2 regions of the Virgibacillus xinjiangensis genome follow, and region 2 is predicted to be linked to the other one. Evidence: a T-box and tRNA genes for the amino acid it is inferred to sense, from the RefSeq annotation. Region 2 holds a T-box; the other holds one or more tRNA genes.
What was found. A T-box is a leader RNA that pairs with one kind of tRNA and senses whether it is charged. The one in region 2 lies ahead of ileS (isoleucine--tRNA ligase), so its partner is inferred to be a tRNA-Ile.
Positions count from the first base shown of each region.

Region 1 (10,460 bases), on a different contig from region 2:
GTGGCCTTTTTGCTCTATTGGGGCTGGGTTTTATTACCGTCTATTTTTCAGCATATGTGGAAACAAGTTCATTTATCCTTATGCTTGTCATTTATTTTGTAGGATTGTTGCTCATCGTCGTTGACGGTAAAGTAGTCAATGATGGGACATTGGCCACACTGGGGCTTGCAGCGATGGTGTTATCGGTAGCCTTGGCTGCACCTGATTTTATTACAGGCCTTTATGCTGTACTGGGAGTCCTACTTGGAGCCGGTGGATCCCTCTTATTTTTGAAGGTTTTTAAAACAAGAGAAATGTGGACGAAGATAGCTCTGACAGATCAATTAACAGATGAGGCGGGCTATAGTTCCATGAATAAACAGTACAAGAGTCTGGTGGGCATGACAGGCGTCACCTTGAATAGTTTGCGCCCTTCTGGAACGATCCGCATCGAAAATAAAGACTATAGTGCTGTATCCAATGGCCAGTGGATAGAGAAGGGCGTGCCGGTGAAAGTAATTCATGTCGATGGCACGAAAATCATGGTGGAAATGATAAACGAATAGTTGGTTTGACCCCTGCTTCCATGAAATTCAGGCAGGGGTCTTTTTATGGATATATCACCGAGAACAGAGGAACTATAAAGTATTGGAGCAATAGGAAAAGACAGCTATTGAAGAAAGAATGTAAATTTAATGTGAAGTTTCTACGTATACCTTTACAAAACCTTAACGTTCATTTAATAATAGTAGGGGTATATGACAAACTTCGACATTGAAGGGCAGGTTTAAATTTTGGATATTGATGTGCAAACGCTGATTTTCGAATTCATTGGAGGACTGGGTATTTTCCTTCTGGGAATCAAGTATATGGGAGACGGACTGCAGAAAACAGCAGGTGACCGGCTGCGGGACCTCCTTGACAAGTTCACCAGCAATCCTTTCATGGGAGTCCTTGCCGGTATTGTCGTCACCATTTTGATTCAGTCCAGTACTGGTACGACAGTCCTGACAATCGGGCTGGTGAATGCCGGGTTCATGTCCTTTAGACAGGCAATCGGCGTGATTATGGGGGCAAACATAGGTACAACGGTTACAGCATTCATTATCGGTATTGATATTGGTGAATATGCTCTGCCAATTGCAGCAGTGGGTTCATTTCTTCTTTTCTTCTTTAAAAATCCTAAAGTCAATCATATCGGACAAACCATCTTCGGCTTTGGTGCTTTATTCTTAGGACTGGAATTTATGAGCAGTGGCATGTCTCCATTACGTGAATTGCAGGCTTTCCAAGACTTGACGGTCAGTATGAGTTCTAACCCAATCCTTGGTGTGGTAATAGGTACGGTGTTCACTGTAATAGTTCAAAGTTCTTCTGCAACCATTGGTGTGCTCCAGGGTCTGTTCTCACAAGGGGCAATCTCATTGGATGCCGCATTGCCGGTATTGTTCGGAGATAATATTGGGACAACAATCACAGCTGTACTAGCCTCATTAGGAGCTTCTGTAGCTGCTAAGAGAGCAGCATTGACCCATGTCACTTTCAACTTGGTCGGTACAGTTATAGTTCTGCTCTTGCTTGGTTTCTACACACAGTTCATCGGCTTTCTGCAGGCCCAGTTGGAACTCACTCCTGAGATGACGATCGCTTTTGCGCATGGTAGCTTCAATCTTGCCAATGTGATTGTGCAATTTCCATTCATCGGAGCATTGGCGTGGATGGCTACTAAACTGGTGCCAGGTGAAGATGTCATGGTTGAATATAAGCCGAAGCATTTGGATCCTATTTTTATCCAGCAGTCTTCCACACTTGCGTTGGATCAGGCGAAGGAAGAAGTTGTCCACATGGGTGACTATGCTGCCAAAGGCCTTGAAGAAACGAATCTTTATTTGACAACAAGCTTGCAGAAGCATTCGGAAATGGCCATGCAGATAGAAGGGGCTTTGAATAACCTGGATAAAGAAATCACGGACTACTTGGTTAACATTTCTGCTGAATCCCTGTCAGAAGCGGATAGTGCCAAGCATACAGCGCTCATGGACTCTGTCCGGGATATTGAACGGATTGGCGACCACTTTGAGAATATCATCGAGCTGGTCGACTATAAGCGGGCGCATAAAGTCCATCTGACCGAACAGGCCATGCAGGATCTCAACAATATGTTTGATCTGACCATTTTGACCGTCAAACAGGCTGTAAAAGCTCTCGAAGGGATGAACAGAGAAGAGGCGCTTGCCGTGGTGCAAAAAGAGGATCAGATTGATGATATGGAAAGAGATTACCGCAAAAAACATATCATCCGTATGAATGAAGGATTGTGTACAGGAACAGCTGGGATTGTCTTTGTTGATATGATCAGCAACCTGGAACGAATTGGCGATCATGCGGTGAATATCGCAGAAGATGTCCTAGGCGGATAAAAGGTCTGAGGGAGGGGACGAAAAAATGTTCCTTTCCTCGGTTTTTTTGAAATATACCTTGCAAATATATCCATCAGATGGTATATTAAATATTGTCGTTTTCGACGAGTGCATACATATTTTTTAAAAAGATTTAAATTAGATATTGACATATTTTGTCGAATGTGATAAATTAATTCTTGTGCTGTTAATCACACATTTTAATTTCTTATTGATCCACAGTAGCTCAGTGGTAGAGCTATCGGCTGTTAACCGATCGGTCGCAGGTTCGAATCCTGCCTGTGGAGCCATGTGGCGGTGTAGCTCAGCTGGCGAGAGCGTACGGTTCATACCCGTGAGGTCGGGGGTTCGATCCCCTCCGCCGCTACCAATTATCATTTGTATGTAATATGGCGGTCGTGGCGAAGTGGTTAACGCACCGGATTGTGGCTCCGGCATTCGTGGGTTCGATTCCCACCGGTCGCCCCATTACTTGAAGGACCCTTAGCTCAGTTGGTCAGAGCTATCGGCTCATAACCGATCGGTCGCAGGTTCGAGTCCTGCAGGGTCCACCATATTGTTTCGGAGGAATACCCAAGTCTGGCTGAAGGGATCGGTCTTGAAAACCGACAGGGGTGTCAAAGCCCGCGGGGGTTCGAATCCCTCTTCCTCCTCCACTACATAATCGGCTCGGTAGCTCAGTCGGTAGAGCAACGGACTGAAAATCCGTGTGTCGGCGGTTCGATTCCGTCCCGAGCCATCATTTTAAAAGAAAGCAGATGCTTTCTTTTTTTGTGCTTTGCTGACAGGTTTAGATAAAACATGCATATGATTTGCATCCGTCATGCACCTCTGATAATCTTTAAATTAAAGGGTGAATTTTCAATCCTTTATAAATCGATTAGAGGAGGAACTTATTATGGCACAATTCGAATTACCGGAACTACCGTATGCATATGATGCATTGGAACCAACAATTGACAAAGAAACCATGAATATTCACCACACAAAGCATCATAATACTTATGTGACTAAGTTAAATGCTGCTTTGGAAGGACATTCCGACCTGCAGGAAAAATCTCTGGAAGATCTGCTGAGCAACTTGGATGCAGTGCCTGAGAGTGCTCGTACAGCTGTCCGCAATAACGGCGGCGGACATGCTAACCACAGCCTGTTCTGGAAAGTTCTATCCCCGAACGGCGGCGGCGAGCCATCCGGTGAGCTAGCTGAGAAAATAAACTCCAAATTTGGCAGCTTCGACAAATTCAAAGAAGAATTCGGTAATGCAGCAGCAGGCCGCTTCGGTTCCGGCTGGGCATGGCTGGTCGTAAATAACGGGGAGTTGGAAGTTACAAGTACTCCAAACCAAGATACCCCGGTAATGGAAGGAAAAACTCCAATCCTAGGTTTGGATGTATGGGAGCATGCATACTACCTCAAATACCAAAACAAGCGTCCTGAATACATTTCAGCTTTCTGGAATGTTGTAAACTGGGAACAAGTGGAAAAGAATTATAACGAAGCAAAATAATGATAAACACGGGCATATGCCCGTGTTTTTGTTTGTCTAAATAGCTTTTGCATATCTGATACTCATTTGCCAACACTATTAGTAACAAAAAGGAGTATTCAGCCATGCAAAAGAAACTTAATTTCCTTCACGAAAAAATGGATATCACTAGAGATCTGCTGCTTCTCCTATTAATTGGCGGTCTTTACTCGCTCGGGATTTTTCTGTCGAACACTTTTGTCAATATTTATCTTTGGAAGCAATCTGGTGATTATATCACCATCGCTATGTATAATCTCGGTATTGTTTTGTTCCAGCCTGCTACGTTCATCCTTGCAGGAAAAATGGCGAAGAAGGTGGACAGAGTAATTGTCCTCCGGCTGGGAGTTATATTTTTATCTCTGTTTTTCTTAAGTGTTCTTATTATAGGAGAGAATGCTTCCACATTTAATTTTATGCTGGGTAGTTTGCTTGGAATCGGCTATGGCTTCTACTGGCTTGCATTTAATGTGCTCACCTTCGAGATTACCGAGCCTGAAACAAGAGATTTCTTCAATGGATTCCTTGGCGTCCTGCAATCTTTTGGAGGGATGATCGGTCCGATTTTGGCTGGGACCATCATAGCTAAACTGCCCGAGAATCTGGGCTATACGACCATTTTCGCAATTTCATTCGCCTTGTTCATCCTTGCTGTTGCGTCCAGTTTCTTTTTGGCCCGCAGAAGAGCAGAGGGCAGCTTCCACTTCCGCCGGATCCTTGAAGAAAGGAAGCATAATAAGAATTGGAAGCGAATTTTGCATGCACATATTGCCCAAGGACTCAGGGAAGGGATCTTTCTCTTTGTGATTTCCATTTGGGTGTATGTGGTCACACAGAGTGAATTTGCATTAGGTACCTTCAATCTCTTTTTATCCGGGCTGTCATTGGTTTTTTATTTTGTAGCCACCAAATTCATCAAACCCCATCTGAGAAAGAAAGCAATATTGACTGGGGCTGTCATTCTGTACTTTTCCATCTTCATCATTCTGTTCCATATCAACTATCTCCTTCTCCTGCTATACGCCGTGTTTATCGGGATTGCCTACCCCATCATCAATGTTCCTTATGCTTCCATGACGTATGATGTCATTGGAAAGGGATGGAAGGCCAAGGAGCTTCGAGTGGAATATATTGTTGTCCGCGAATTATTCATGAATTTGGGGAGGGTAATTTCCATCGTTGTTTTTCTGATCAGTGTCTCTCTTTTTACTGCGGATCAAGTAATCCCTGTCTTATTGATCATTTTCGGTACAGGACATCTCTTTGTTTATCTGTTCGTAAAAGATATTTATTTGACCACTCCTAATAAAAAAGAGGTCCCGGTCAAAGACCAGATGACAGATGAAAAAAATCGCTGACCATATTAAAAATGATGCTGTACATGGTATAATGTTAGATGGAGCATCATGAATTTTCGTATGGGGGAGGAATTATGGTCAGAGAGAAAAAGAGGAAAAAATCACAGCTTCCCGTCCGATTGAATATACTGTTTTTTATTGTGTTTTTGTTGTTCTCGGTACTGATACTTCAGCTCGGTGTTGTACAGATATTGAATGGGGAAGAGTTCCAGGAGGAGATTGACCGGACCATCCAGGATACAACGAAGATACCCGTTCCCCGGGGGAAAATTTTTGACCGTAATCAGAATGTGGTGGTCGACAATGAACCCGTCTATTCAATCACTTATACACCTCCCAAAGGTACACAGGCGGATGAACGCCTCGAGGTTGCGGAATCACTTGCAGAGTTGATCAGTATGGACACCGGATTATTGACGGAGCGAAATAAAAAAGAGTATTGGTATTTGAAACATAAGGAAGAAGCAGAAAGCCGAGTATCGGATGAAGAAGCAGTAGACATGAGCAATGCAGAGTACTACAATGCGGTTTTAGAAGAAATCACAGAAGAAGAGATCAGCAATTTCTCCAAACAGGAGAAAGAAGTAATAGCCATAAAGAAAGAGCTGGATAAAGCCTATTCTCTGACACCGCAGATTGTAAAAAATAAAGATGTTACTGCAGAAGAATATGCGAAGGTAGCCGAGAATCTGGACAAGCTTCCAGGAATCAATGCTACGACTGATTGGGACAGAGAATATCCATATGGAGATACTTTTCAGTCACTGCTTGGGTCGATCACCACCCAACAGCAGGGTATCCCGGCAGAAGATGAAGAATATTATATGACACGGGGCTACAGCAGAAACGACCGGGTTGGCAGAAGCGGTTTGGAGGAGCAGTATGAAGATGTGCTCCGTGGCCGCAAGGAACAGATACAATATACGACCGATAAAAGCGGACGGTTGATCGATACGGAAACGGTGGTAGAGGGGCAACGAGGCAAAGACCTAGTCCTTACGATCGATATGGAATTCCAAAAAGAAGTAGATAAAATCCTCCAGGAGGAATTGCTCACCGCTATTCAAAAACATCCAACAGCCAATCGTCATATGGAGGATGCCTTGGCGGTCGTAATCGATCCCCAAACAGGTGAATTGCTTGCTGTATCTGGGCAGTCATATGACAGGGAGGATAATGAATTTGTAAATACAGCACATAAGACTTTGTATGACTCCCATGTTCCCGGTTCTGTTGTCAAAGGTGCCACTGTGCTAGCTGGATTGGATTCAGGGGTGATCAGTCCCGGGGAATATATCCATGATTCTCCCATCAAAATAGGAACTGGTGCTCCGAAAGGGTCGTGGTCCAATAATCTAGGAACACTCGACGATATCGGAGCACTTCGCAGGTCTTCCAATGTGTATATGTTTTATATTGCCCTCCGAATGGGCGGCGAGTACCGCTATCCATTCCCGAATGGTTCAGGGGCTTCATTTGACCTCAATGCTTGGCAAGAAATAAGGAATTACTTCCGACAGTTCGGCCTGGGAACAGAAACCGGTGTAGATTACCCATATGAATCGACAGGGCTCAAAGGGGAAAACACCAGCAGACCTGGTATTTTTATGGACAATGCCATCGGACAGTATGATACTTATACAACCATGCAGCTGGCACAATATGTTTCTACCATAGCAAATGATGGTTACCGTGTTAGACCTCATTTTGCCAAGGAAGTTCGGGAACCGATTCCTTCTATGGAGGAAGTGGGTCCGCTGTATAAAAGCATCAATACAGAGGTGCTCAACCGGATAGAAATGAATGATAGTTACATCGACCGAGTACAGGAAGGGTTCCGTCAAGTATTTCAGTCTCCTGGAGGGACTGGATATAGCTATTTTGCTGATAAGAGTTATCAGCCGGCTGGGAAAACTGGAACAGCTGAATATGAATTTTACGAAGATGGTAAACAAATCTACACGGAAAATCTGAGTTTGGTTGGATATGCACCTTATGATGAGCCAGAAGTGGCTTTTGCGGTGGTTGTACCGAAAACCGGCGACACTAGTAATCAGCATCCGATCAACCATATGATAGGAGAGCGTATTTTAGATACGTATTTTGACTTGAAAGAGAAAAGGGATGAGGAAGCAGGGGAATAATTGCTGCTTCGCATGAATAAAGCCCTCCGGCGGTCGCGGAGGGCTTTGTTCATTGCGTTATTTTAACAGCAATTTCATAGAAACTCATATTGCTCGACACTTCAACGTCTCCAATTTGGATATAAGGGCTGAAGTCATGCTTGTTCAGGTATGTATTGAATTCCTTGGAATCTTCTACAATTCCTTCTTTTTCAAGCATGAAACTGACATCGGAAGAAGCCATCCCTGGTTCAATGGCCAGTGTAATCGGTTCTCCTGTATTTTTGTCATCTTTCTCCGGTTCCGAGGATTCTTCTGTTTTATCATTGGTATCCGGCTGATCTGTTGATCCATCATTCTTCCCCGGTTCGCTCTGATTGTCAGTAGCTTCAGCGCTTTGTCCGTGTGCATCTTTTTGTACTGAATAGGTTATGTATTCGGATTCGGTGAGTACATGATACCCTTCATCTTCCACTATTTTAATCAATTCCTCAATGGAGGCTGAATTGACAGTGTCCTGAGGCGCAGGATATACATAATTTCCTGCCAGCATCAAGACTCCTGCCACAAATAAACCGATGGCAAATGCTTGTATTGGCTGTTTCATGTTCATCTCCCTGTCTTTGAACTTATGATGGTTTTTTATCCTGTGATTCGTTGCCTAAGTCCTGGGTAAGCAATTCTCCCTCCAGTATCTTCACTTTTTTCTTTAACTGGTAATTATCCTGCATGGTGGTGAGAGTGAGCTGCTCCAGTTGGCTTTCCATTTCCTTGAAACGGTCATTCAAGAAAAAAGACAGCACGAATAGAACCACGGCAACTGCAATGATCGCGATGGCTGCATATAACATCGTATTCCTCCTATCATTCTCTATGATGTTTTAGTTTTGTACATTACTAGTTATATCATAGAAGGTACCGAGAGGAAACACCAACTTTTTACACGAACACCTTGATAGTTGTCCAAACATCTGATATTATAATTAAGTCTGAAATGAAAAATTCGCTCATTAGGAAGCAATTTTTTAAAGTCGGGAGGGAAAACCATGCGCGTAAACATTACACTAGCTTGTACCGAAACAGGAGACCGCAATTACATTACGACGAAAAATAAACGTACGAATCCTGGGCGTATTGAGCTTATGAAATATTGTCCACGTTTGAAAAAACACACTTTGCATCGTGAAACTAAATAAAGTGACACAATAAAACTCTTATCATTTAATTGATGAGAGTTTTATTTTTACATGGAGACCACGGAAGGTGGTGATGTAATGAATAAACATATCTTGCGGCAGGAAGCAGTGGACATGCTGAAAAAAGTCTCTGACGAACAAAAGAAATATACGGAGCAGAAGTTGGCAGAATGGCTCATTAATTCTTCTTTCTGGAGGAAGGCTGCTACTGTCGGCATAACTGTCTCCAGTGGATTTGAATGGAATACTAGGCCGATTATTGAATCGGCATGGGAAGCTGGAAAGATAGTCGGGGTTCCTAAATGTATACCTGCCAAGCGGTCGATGGAATTTTTGCGCTTGGATTATTATCATCAATTGGAGCGGGGAGCTCATGGGTTGCTTGAGCCCAACCCCGAGGAAACAGAGAAATTGGAAAAGGAGTTTCTTGAATTATTGGTCGTTCCTGGACTGCTATTCGATAGAAATGGTTATCGAATCGGTTTTGGTGGGGGTTATTATGATCGATTCTTGAATGGTTTTCCTAACTTGACCATCTCCATTCTGAATGCTGAGCAATTGGTCGATCATCTGCCTAATGAACCCTATGACATTCCTGTTCAATATCTTGTCACAGAGAATGGAATCATTTCGACTGGTTGAACTGTTGATCTGTGGGTATATTTTATAATGGTCCGCGAAAAATAAGGATATGATCGAGCAGAAAAGGGTGTTTACTTATGAGGGTCATTATCTTTATTATTAGCACAGCAGCAGCCTTGACAATGTTATTCAGGTGGCGTTACCGTATATTGAACACCATTCTTGCGGTAGGTATTTTGCGTAAGGTGGCTGTTTCCCTATCAATGAATATTCCCGGCTTGAAGGAAAAAATGATTTCCGGGCTGTTTCGCCCCAATTAAAAGTAAGTAGTATGACTAGAGGAGCTGTGGATAGCAGCTTCTTTTTTTAAGCTCCAATAATCCTGTAGATGGTTTATTTGGTATGATAATAAGAGGGGAGGGATGCCGTGTTGCTGGACGAAAGATATTACATGTATCGTACGGCATATCATCTGCTTACAAAGAAACAGTATGATGTTTTGTATATGGATGGAGAGAGAGAAGAGGTATGGATGGAAAAGTCAGCAGACGGGACATCCAATATAATACGTTTGAGTCTTAAAGGTTTCGGCTGGAAAAATCAACTGATGAAAGACATGGAAGAAACGGCCGGCCAAATGATTCAAATGAAACGAACCTTCCCAGGAAAACACGTAAAAATACATCATGTCTATATCAGTACATATTCTCCGGTTGATGACTGGGAAGAAATGAATCGTCCTGTAATGCTCAAGGGCAGGCGGCGTTTGTTGGATATGTTTGCTTACAATATAAACCCGGCAGGAGGGGGAGAAGAGGAGTCCAGGTTGCAGAGAGCCATTGGTGTAAAGTCTATAAGTGATGACGAGCCATTTTCTTTGAGGGAGAAAGAATCCAGATCTCAATTTTATCTACATTTCTTGATGAAAGAGTTGGATAGAAATCGAAGGAAAGTGGATGAATTATTTTCGTATGGCACACCGATATTCACCTACCTATTATTACTCCTAAATATTTCCTGCTTTTTGGTGGTAGAATTTTATGGTGACAGCACGTCCATCAATGATTTAATAAAATACGGAGCAAAATATAATCCAGCTGTCATAGATGGAGAGTGGTGGAGAATCCTCACTTCCATGTTCCTGCATATCGGTTTTCTTCATCTATTCATGAATATGTTGGCCATGTATTACATTGGATCATTGACGGAGAGAATTTACGGCAACAGTCGTTTTTTGGCTATTTATATGCTGGCCGGTATTGGTGGCGGTTTGG
Region 1 covers NZ_JBHRSA010000004.1:232,682-243,141, reverse strand. The annotation lists gene ACFOGI_RS02275 (NfeD family protein) at 1-545, shown strand, start outside; gene ACFOGI_RS02270 (Na/Pi cotransporter family protein) at 774-2,399, shown strand; tRNA gene ACFOGI_RS02265 (tRNA-Asn) at 2,615-2,689, shown strand; tRNA gene ACFOGI_RS02260 (tRNA-Met) at 2,693-2,769, shown strand; tRNA gene ACFOGI_RS02255 (tRNA-His) at 2,792-2,867, shown strand; tRNA gene ACFOGI_RS02250 (tRNA-Ile) at 2,877-2,953, shown strand; tRNA gene ACFOGI_RS02245 (tRNA-Ser) at 2,963-3,055, shown strand; tRNA gene ACFOGI_RS02240 (tRNA-Phe) at 3,066-3,138, shown strand; gene ACFOGI_RS02235 (superoxide dismutase) at 3,298-3,909, shown strand; gene ACFOGI_RS02230 (MFS transporter) at 4,014-5,285, shown strand; gene ACFOGI_RS02225 (peptidoglycan D,D-transpeptidase FtsI family protein) at 5,360-7,429, shown strand; gene ACFOGI_RS02220 (hypothetical protein) at 7,479-8,015, opposite strand; gene ACFOGI_RS02215 (hypothetical protein) at 8,038-8,259, opposite strand; gene rpmG (50S ribosomal protein L33) at 8,455-8,604, shown strand; gene ACFOGI_RS02205 (5-formyltetrahydrofolate cyclo-ligase) at 8,683-9,246, shown strand; gene ACFOGI_RS02200 (rhomboid family intramembrane serine protease) at 9,617-10,460, shown strand, end outside.
Region 1: it has a tRNA-Ile gene. The T-box ahead of ileS (isoleucine--tRNA ligase) is inferred to sense a tRNA for this amino acid. The anticodon was not compared.

Region 2 (10,460 bases):
CTTTCTCCTTTTGTGGGAGAACAAGATTGAGAAGGACACCTACTATTGCCGATAAAGCCATCCCTGCAATCTGCACTTCGTCAGTGATCTCGATAAAGGCTCCACCCACACCGATCACCATGATGACTGATGCTATGACAAGGTTCCTATTATCCCCAAGGTCGATCTTGCTGTCCGTCAGCATGCGCAAGCCATTGGAAGCGATGATCCCGAAAAGCAGGATGGAAACCCCGCCCATAACAGGTGATGGCACAGAGCTGATAGCTGCCGTAATAATTCCGATGAAGCCGAAGAAGATGGCTAGCACGGCCGCTCCAGCGACAACAAAGATACTGAAAACCCTGGTAATGGACAACACACCGATATTTTCCCCGTAAGTGGTATTCGGTGGCCCACCGAGCACTGAACCGATCATCGTTGCAATCCCATCACCTAGAATGGAACGGTGCAATCCTGGTTCTTTCAGGAAGTTACGTCCGGCTACTTTTGAAAGCACCATTTGATCCCCGATATGTTCAGCTATAGTGACTAGTGCTACCGGACCCATGATGAATAGAATCTGCATACTGAAGACCTCTGCAGGTGCGTAATCAACAAACGGGATAATGAATTCGGGCATCTGGAACACTGCTGTGAAAAAGTCACCGACAGATGCGGCCCCTGTTATTTCTGCCCACTCTTCCTTGATTCCCGTTGTGTCAACAATGCCTTGGAATAATGCGAAGACATATCCTGACACAATTCCGATTAAGATCGGAACAAGACTGAAAAACCCTTTGAAATAAATCGACGCGATGACAGTGACCGATAAAGTTACCAATGCAGTCATCATGAATGTACCGTTATATGCTCCATTCTCGTTCATTGCCATATCAATGGCAGTTGGCGCTAGTCCAAGCCCGATGACAATGATGACCGGACCGACAACCACTGGCGGAAGAATTTTCATCAGCCAATCGGTACCGATGAACGCTATCAGCATCGCTACCAGACCATAAACAATACCTGCCATGAAGCTCCCGATCATTGCTCCTGCAGGTCCTGAGGCAGCACTGGCTGCGAGGATTGGAGCAATGAAGGCAAAGCTAGAGCCTAGGTATGCCGGTATTTTTCCACGGGTGATTAAAATATACGCCAGCGTCCCTGCTCCGCTCGATATCAGTGCAACCGCCGGTGATAAGCCGGTCAAAAACGGTACGAGTATGGTCGATCCGAACATAGCGAATAAGTGCTGTATGCTCAACAACAACCATTTATTAAGCTTAGGCCTTTCATGTACATCCATTACCATCTCTTTTTCTGCCATTCTGAATCCCTCCAGTATTTTCTGTGTAAATCTTGATGCCTTGCTAAGAGCCATAAAAAAAGCGTGTACCTCCTGCATAAGATTGCATAGAGGTACACGCGTATACTAAACCGCACGTCTTCTTATACAACCTTATAAACCTCTCTGGATTTATTTAAAGGTCTTTTCCATTTCCGGTCATCTCAGCCTCACGGGGCCCCGGTACATCTTATTCTTTTTCGTAAATGCTCACTTGATCAGCATGATCGATCTCATCTAGCCGGACCACGACCACTTCCTGTTCGGATGTCGGGATGTTCTTTCCCACATAATCTGCCCGTATCGGAAGCTCTCTATGACCGCGATCAACAAGTACTGCCAACTGGATTCCGGACGGTCGTCCACTATCCATAACAGCATCCATTGCAGCCCTAATCGTTCTCCCAGTGTAAAGGACATCATCCACCAGGACTACTTTCTTCTCTGTCACGTCCACTTCGATATTCACTGCCTTGAGTTCCGGATCTTCATTGTCCGTAACCTTTTCCAGATCATCCCGGTAAAGAGTGATATCCAACTCACCAATTGGGACAATGACATTTTCTATTTGGTTTATCTTTTCCTGCAGTCTCTTGGCAATCGGAACACCCCTAGTTTTCACTCCGACGAGCAGCAAGTTGTCTCCACCCTTGTTCTTCTCCAGGATTTCATGTGCTATCCTTGTAAGTGCCCGATTGACTGCAGGTTGATCCAGAATTTCTGTTTTCTTTTTCATGGACATTACCTCCGTTCAAAAAAATCCCTTTTTCCATGAGGAAAAAGGGATTTGTTACACCATCAAACATCTCGGTTCCTTTTCAGCCTCACGGGACTTTATTAAAAGGTCATATTCAACTCTCTATATTATTGCAGGTTCTGTGTCACCTGTCAATATAATTTCTCAATATAAGACAAGATCTCTTGAAAAGCTGAGGGTGGAGCCACTTCATATTCCATCCATTCACCAGAGCGAGGGTGGACAAACCCCAAAGTTCTGGCATGCAGTGCCTGTCCGTCTGTTCCCAGTGTCTTTCTCGGGCCGTATTTCGGGTCTCCTACCAATGGAAAACCCGCATATTTCATATGTACCCTGATTTGATGGGTACGTCCTGTTTCTAATTGACATTCAATGTGCGAGTAATCCGGATAACTTTTAAGTACACGGAAGTGCGTAATTGCATTTTTCCCGCCTTCCACAACCCCCATTTTCTGCCGGTCTTTGGGATCCCGGCCGATTGGGGCATCCACCATCCCTGTCTCATGGGGAATCTCTCCATGAACGACAGCCTCGTATTTACGGGTGATCTCCTTGTTTGCCAGCTGTTCCGATAATTCGGCATGGGCATAGTCACTTTTTGCAACAACTAATAGCCCACTGGTGTCCTTATCAATACGATGAACAATGCCCGGACGCTCTACGCCATTGATCCCTGAAAGGTCATGGCAATGATGAAGGAGAGCATTCACCAATGTTCCCTTCTCATGACCTGCAGAAGGGTGGACAACCATTCCTTTCGGCTTATTGACGACCAGCAGATCGCGATCTTCATAAAGGATGTCAAGCGGGATATCCTCGGCAGTTAGATCAAGTGGTTCCGCTTCCGGAATAGACCACACGATTTCATCATTAATCTGGCATTTATAATTGGCCTTCATATTTCTGCCGTTCACTTGGACATATCCGTCCGAAATCCAGGTTTGGACCTGGGACCGGGAGTTTTCCTGGTTAAGTTCTGTCAGTAATTTATCTAAACGCTGATTTGCCTGGTTTTCTGTTACCAGATGGCTGAATGAGCTCATTTATTTGTCTTTCCTTTCTTCGTTTCCTCCAGTATTGTTCCGATGATGATCAAGATCACACCGATGGTAAGGGCCGAGTCAGCTATGTTGAAAATGGGGAAATCATACCCGAAAATAATCACATCAATAAAGTCGACCACTTCTCGATGCACCAGCCGATCGATAAAATTGCCGAGGGCACCTCCTAATATAAGGCCTAGGGCTGTTGCAAGCAGTTTATCGTTCTTGGCATATTTTTGCATATAAAATATAACGCCCGCCACCACAAGTAGGGTGACAATATAGAAAAACAGCATTTGTCCTTGGAATATGCCCCAAGCAGCCCCCGAATTCCGGTGAGAAGTAAAATAGAAGAATCCTTCCATTACAGTGATCTGCTCACCAAGCTCCATGGTTCTTATAACCACCCATTTAGTCAACTGATCAAGGATGATCACGATCAATGCAAAGAGATAGTACACATACATTACTTTTCCCCCGATTCCATTTCCTGCGTCTTCACTATCTTATACTGTACGAGATCCTTTTTCAATGAAAAATCCCCCTTGCCGTATACAAGGGGGACGTTTTTTAACTCTCGTAATGTTCTTTCACAACCTCTGCACATCGAGAGCATAATTCTGGATGGTCATGATCATGACCGACCGTTTCTGAAGCTACCCAGCAACGAGAACATTTTTCTCCCGGGTGTTTCTCCACGGAAACCTCCACGTATTTATAATCATTGCCTGAGGCGGTTTGATTGCTGATATCCGCTTCAGAAACAATTAGGAACTGATGTAGATGTTCCATCTCCTGAAGAACCTGTTTCGTATGAGCATCCTTAGGTGCCAAAGTAACTTTTGCCTCCAGGGATTTACCAATTATTTTTTCATTTCTGGCTTCTTCGAGGGCTTTCAGAACATCATCACGAACATTCATGAAATGATCCCATTTATCTTCAATCTGTTCGTATCCGGCAATGTCCCTCGGCTCCGGAATGTCAGTCAACTGGACACTTTCCGCTTCCACTCCCGGGATGTACTCCCATACTTCATCCGTAGTATGAGGAATGATCGGTGCGAGAAGTTTTACCAATGTCGTCAGGATTTCATAATAGCCTGTCTGGATACTGCGACGGCGTTTATTGTTCTTTGCTTCGATATACAGTACATCCTTGGCGAAATCCAGATAAAAGGAGCTCAGATCAACCGTACAGAAATTATGAATCTGATGGAAGATTGGTGAATATTCGAATCTGTCGTAGCTCTCCCTCACATCTGCAAGCAGCCGCTGCAGCCTATGCAGCATATAACGGTCCACTTCTTCCATCTCCGCCTCTGCAACCCTGTCTGTTTCTGGATTGAAATCGGACAGGTTAGCAAGCATGAACCTAAATGTGTTACGGATCTTACGATAGGCTTCCGATGTCTGTTTCAGTATCTCCTGGGAAATACGAACGTCCGCTTGGTAATCTACCGAAGAAACCCATAGCCTTAGGATATCTGCCCCTAATTGCTTTTGCACTTTGGATGGCACGATGACATTGCCTAATGACTTGCTCATTTTACGGCCATTTCCGTCCAGGACAAATCCATGGCTAATGATATTTTCATATGGTGCTTTTCCTGTTACAGCAACAGCTGTAGAAATTGAAGAGTTGAACCAGCCACGGTATTGGTCGCTTCCTTCAAGGTAAACATCAGCAGGACGGCGGTGGTCTTCACGGTTCATCAGCACCGCCTCATGGGAAGATCCAGAATCGAACCAAACGTCCATGATATCCGTTTCTTTCGTGAATTTGCCATTTGGGCTATGATCTGAGATAAAGCCTTCCGGCAGCAGATCCTTCGCTTCTTTCTCAAACCATATATTAGAACCATGCTCTTTGAACAGATTGGAGACATGTTCAATCGTTTCATCCGTGATAATTGGCGTATTATCTTCCGCATAGAAGACAGGAATTGGGACTCCCCAGGTCCGCTGGCGGGAAATACACCAATCTTCCCTGTCCCGCACCATGTTATGCAGACGTGTCTGGCCCCATGAAGGATACCAGTTAATTCGGTTGATCTCATCGAGAATATCCTGACGGAAATCCTTAATGGAAGCAAACCATTGGGAAGTTGCACGGAAGATGGTCGGCTTCTTTGTACGCCAATCATGCGGATAGGAGTGAGTAATGAACGTGAGCTTCAACAACGCTCCTACTTCTTCCAGTTTTTCTGTAATATTCTTGTTTGCTGTGTCATAGAAGAGTCCTTCAAAACCTGGTGCTTCTGCAGTAAATACACCTTTGTCATCAAGAGGAGATAAAGGTTCAAGACCATAGGCCTTGCTCACAATGAAGTCATCTTCCCCGTGCCCAGGTGCCGTATGGACACACCCTGTACCTGCATCGGTAGTTACATGCTCTCCCAGCATGATCAAGGAATCCCGATCATAAAATGGATGTTGTGCTACGATTCTATCAGCTTCCTTGCCTTGGAAGGTTTTTACAATCTGCACATCTTCCCATCCCAGTTCCTCTGACACTTGTTCCAATAGTGCATGGGCAATAATGAATTTTTCCTGTCCTACCTGAACGACATTGTACTCCAATTCAGGGTGGATGCTGATTCCCAAGTTGGCTGGCAACGTCCAAGGAGTAGTGGTCCAAATTACGAACTTTTCATCTCCCTCCAAGAGATCCTTGCCATCTTTCACTTGAAATGATACATAGATGGATGGAGAGCGCTTATCATGGTATTCTATCTCAGCTTCTGCCAAAGCAGATTCGGATGAAGGCGACCAATAGACAGGCTTCAGACCTTTATAGATATAGCCTTTCTTAGCCATTTCCCCGAACACCCGGATTTGTGCCGCTTCGTAATCCTTTGTCAATGTCAAGTACGGATTGTCCCAGTCTCCTCGGACACCCATTTGTTTAAATTGCGTTCTTTGACTATCAACCTGTCCCATCGCATACTCCGCGCACATTTCACGAAACTCAGCAATGCCCAGCTCTTTCCTCTTGATTTTTTTCTTTTTTGTCAACGCTGTTTCAATCGGAAGCCCGTGTGTGTCCCATCCCGGGATATATGGCGCATGATAGCCGCTCATTGACTTATAGCGAACAATGAAATCTTTCAGCACTTTATTGAGTGCATGGCCTATATGTAAATCCCCATTGGCATACGGAGGTCCGTCATGAAGAATAAACAATGGACGGTCTTTGGTTCTTTCCTGTACTCTTTCATAAATATTGTTTTCATCCCATTGTTCCTGTCTCTTCGGCTCTTTATTCGGCAGATTTCCTCGCATTGGAAATTCTGTTTTCGGCATGAGCAGCGTTTCTTTATAATCCATTGCTGTTCCTCCTGTTCTTTAGTAAATTCCAGCATGTGTTTCCATCAGTTGCGATTGTTTCTCTCAACTAACATGGTTTGAACTCAACTTGAAAAAGGTGTATGAGATAAAAAAAACGAGCATCTGCATCCCCAAAGGGACGAGAAGACTCGCGGTACCACCCTTATAAATTTAAAATACTATAAGATTATTTTAAATTCACTCGATATTCGTAACGGGAATAGACCGTCCATCATTACTATCATTCATAATGGATACTCAGGAGTGATATTCCAGAAGCTTCGCTGTGCCGGGCTTCCACCATTTCCCGGCTCGCTTGGCAGCTTTAACTACTGTACTGTCTCCATCATTGTAATTGAAAAGTATTCAATTGAAGATATATCTGTATGAATTATATGTAATATTTGATTGTGAGTCAAGTCTGTGAGCGATTTTCAATCAATTCAAGTTCATCACCGATTTCTTCGTCAAAAAGATCCTCCCAATCATTATTCTCAATCATTTCCAATTGGGCTTCCACTAACATCTTCAGACGTGTTCGGAAAACCTTTGCCTGCTTTTTCAATTCTTCTACATCCATGGAGATTCTCCGCGACTTGCTCAATGCATCATTGATGATTCGATCTGCATTCTTTTCCGCCTCTTTGATAATGAGTTTCGATTCCTTGGAAGCACTTCCTTTAACCTCTTCAGCTGTTTCCTGTGCTACCAGGATCGACTTATTGAGCGTTTCTTCAATATTAGTGAAATGGCTCAATTTCTCCTCCAACCGTGCTGCTTTCTCCTGTAAGTCTTTTTTCTCCCTGATTGTTGCCTCGTAATCCTTGATAACCTGATCCAAAAATTCATTCACTTCGTCTTCATCATAGCCGCGGAACCCTCTGGTAAATTCTTTATTATGAATATCCAACGGTGTTAATGGCATCCCCGCCACCTCCTATAAAAGAATGGATTACTATATTCTTTCGCCATTCCTTGCAAATGTCCTGCAACAATGGTTATTTCAGAATTGCTGTAGTTATCCTCCACTTGTCCTTCTTGGTCCGACCGTTTACCGCAACCAATTTACTTCTTCCTTTACCTCTGACAGAAAGGAGGTCCCCCTCTTGCAGAATAAACTTACTGTCATCTACAAGCCTGAAGTTTACTTTCACCTGCTGACTCGAAATGAGTGCTGCCGCGTCCTTTCTCGACATACGGTAGATTTCCTTTAACACAGCATCCAGCCGTAAGGAGGAAACCGTTTGGTCGGATTCCTTCCACTCCTTCTCCTCTTCCAGAAAATATGTAAAAGGCTTTTCTTCCAGGCTGATTTTTGCTTTTTTCACTTCGGTCAAGTTTGCCACGATATATGGTGCAATCTCGTCTGCCGCCACTACCTGAATTTTTCCTTCATCCACTAGCATGTCCCCCAGTTTTTTGCGTTTGATACCAAGTGACATGCATGCTCCCATAACATCACGGTGGGAGAGGGATATGAACTTAGTTGGATATTCCGCCTGCAATAGAGAAAGTTGAAAGTCTGCTTCAGTTATCTCTTCATAGTAAGGAGCAATGATAGCCCGCTTCCTTTCCACATGAATGCCTCCACCACTCGTGAGCAGCTTCAGTTCTTCATTCTGGCTTCCGATGACCGTTTCCAGAATCTGCAGTTCCCTCGGATCGAGGAAATCCGTCAACTTGGGGACAAAGGTGTCCTCCACACTCTCTTTCCATGAAAATGCCTGATCGATGAACGGCTGTTCTTCTTTCCTAAAATGCTGATAAATTTCCATATCTATCTCCTACATGCCTACCATGTAAAATAATTCGACCAGTCCATACCTTGCAAAATGCAAGACAATGATTGCCACGATCGGCGAAAGGTCGATCATTCCCAGCGGAGGAATGAAACGTCGGAACACTTCAAGATAAGGTTCCGTTATTTTTGCCAGCATCTCCCCAAACGAAGATTCCCGGGCACCCGGGAACCAAGACATCAGGATATAAATGATGATGGCATAGCTGTACAACGTTAATGCAGTGTTCAATACACTAAAAATAAAACCCATCTTCTACCATCCTTTGTTATAATCATCGGTTTCCATTAATGTGTCTGTAATGGTACCGGACACATCTACATTATCCGGAGTGCAGAGGAACGTAGCTGCACCGAGTTTTTGAATGTCCCCATTCACCGCATATACGGTTCCGCTCAGAAAGTCGACAATCCGTTTTGCCTGCTGCGTGTCCACTCTCTGCAGGTTAATCACTACAGCTCTGCGGTTGACGATATTATCCGCGATTTCCTGTGCCTCATTATACGTGCGTGGTTCACAAAGCACGACCTTGGAAGAAGGCTGCTGCATGCTAGTCAAATTGACAACATTCTGCCCCTTCTGTTTAACCATTGGTTCGTTCTCCTGTTCGGTGGCATCTTCCACATATTCATACTCGTACTCATCATCTACAGTGAAATAATTTTTGAGTTTTTCTTTGATACTCATCTTGTCACCTCGCTATCATATTTGTGAACCAACCAGGCTGGAACCGATGCGAATGTGGGTAGCTCCCTCTTCTACAGCAAGTTCATAGTCATTGCTCATGCCCATAGAAAGATAATTGCATGGAGCATGATGGAGTTCCAATCCTTGCACTTCATCCCTTAAAGCGGATAGCTGTCGAAAATACCTTCGAATCTGCTCTTCATCTTCAATATGAGGGGCCATTGTCATCAACCCGACAACGCGCACTTTATCATAAGATTCGATTGCATGGAGGAAAGGCACCACCTCATCCGGAGCCATGCCGTGCTTCGTGTCTTCCCCGCTCACATTTACTTGGACAAAACAATCAACAGGCTTAGATGCCCTTTTATTGATCTCTTTCGCCAGAGACTTGCGGTCGAGAGAATGAAGGTAATCCACCTGATTAATTACTTCTTTCACTTTTCTGGACTGAAGTGTGCCAATAAAGTGCCATATAGCTTCATTATTTAGATGGTTGTATTTCTCCAAAAAACCTTCCATGCGGTTTTCGGCAAGATTTTTAACCCCCGCCTGAACCGTCTCCTCTGTTCGTTCTATTGTAACATATTTCGTTACTCCTATAATGGTTATTTCATCAGGATTTCGATTACTTCTTTCACATGCCTGTCTGATTTTCTGGTTTATATCTTCCAGGTTTGCTGCTACATCCATTGTTTCTCCTTGCTCCTCCCTGTACATTTATGGCTGATAGCCAATATAACCAAGCATTCTTCCGGTTCTTCCCTGATCACGCCGATGCGAGAAAAATAGCTCTTTATGTTCATAGGTGCAATATTTTGTTATATCTATATTATTACGTACCAGCCCTGCTTGTAAAAGAATTTCTGCGTTTAACTGTTTCAAATCCAAGAAATACTGATTTATTCCCTTTTCATATACAGCAGTCTCTTTTTCATCCGAAGTCAAATACCGAACGACATGCTCATCGACTTCATAATTTTCTTGTGATATACACGGGCCAATCACTGCCAAAAGATTAGACGGGTCTGAACCCAGCTTTTGAAAGGCTTCAACCATTTTCTCAGCAATGCGCTGCACGGTTCCTTTCCACCCTGCATGTGCCACACCTACAAAGCCTGTAGTCGGGTCAAAAAAGAATAACGGTACACAATCGGCGAAAACGGCCGCACATAAGAGACCTTCTTCACTAGTTATAAGCCCATCTGTACCAGGCACAGCCATCTGCTGGGAAAGCGCCCCTCGTCCTTTATCCTCTGCTGTCACGCTCTTTACTTTTGTCTGATGCACTTGTTCGCCCACAACCCAATGTTCCAGGGGAATTTTCAGATGTTCAGCAAGCTGCCGCCGATTAGTAATCACATCATTGACATCGTCATTTACGTGCAGTCCCATGTTCAGTGAATGGAAAGGCGGTTTACTAGAACCGTGCAGTCTGGTGGAGATACCAGCCCGGAGACCCGGATGAATCTGCTGCCATTTTTCTATCTGTAAATGGAAACCGTCCTGGTTGATAAAAGGTT
Region 2 covers NZ_JBHRSA010000034.1:63,077-73,536, reverse strand. The annotation lists gene ACFOGI_RS08345 (solute carrier family 23 protein) at 1-1,306, opposite strand, end outside; gene pyrR (bifunctional pyr operon transcriptional regulator/uracil phosphoribosyltransferase PyrR) at 1,515-2,060, opposite strand; gene ACFOGI_RS08335 (RluA family pseudouridine synthase) at 2,213-3,124, opposite strand; gene lspA (signal peptidase II) at 3,121-3,591, opposite strand; gene ileS (isoleucine--tRNA ligase) at 3,695-6,451, opposite strand; T-box leader at 6,584-6,810, opposite strand; gene ACFOGI_RS08320 (DivIVA domain-containing protein) at 6,867-7,376, opposite strand; gene ACFOGI_RS08315 (YlmH family RNA-binding protein) at 7,450-8,226, opposite strand; gene ACFOGI_RS08310 (YggT family protein) at 8,236-8,502, opposite strand; gene ACFOGI_RS08305 (cell division protein SepF) at 8,506-8,937, opposite strand; gene ACFOGI_RS08300 (YggS family pyridoxal phosphate-dependent enzyme) at 8,953-9,630, opposite strand; gene pgeF (peptidoglycan editing factor PgeF) at 9,658-10,460, opposite strand, start outside.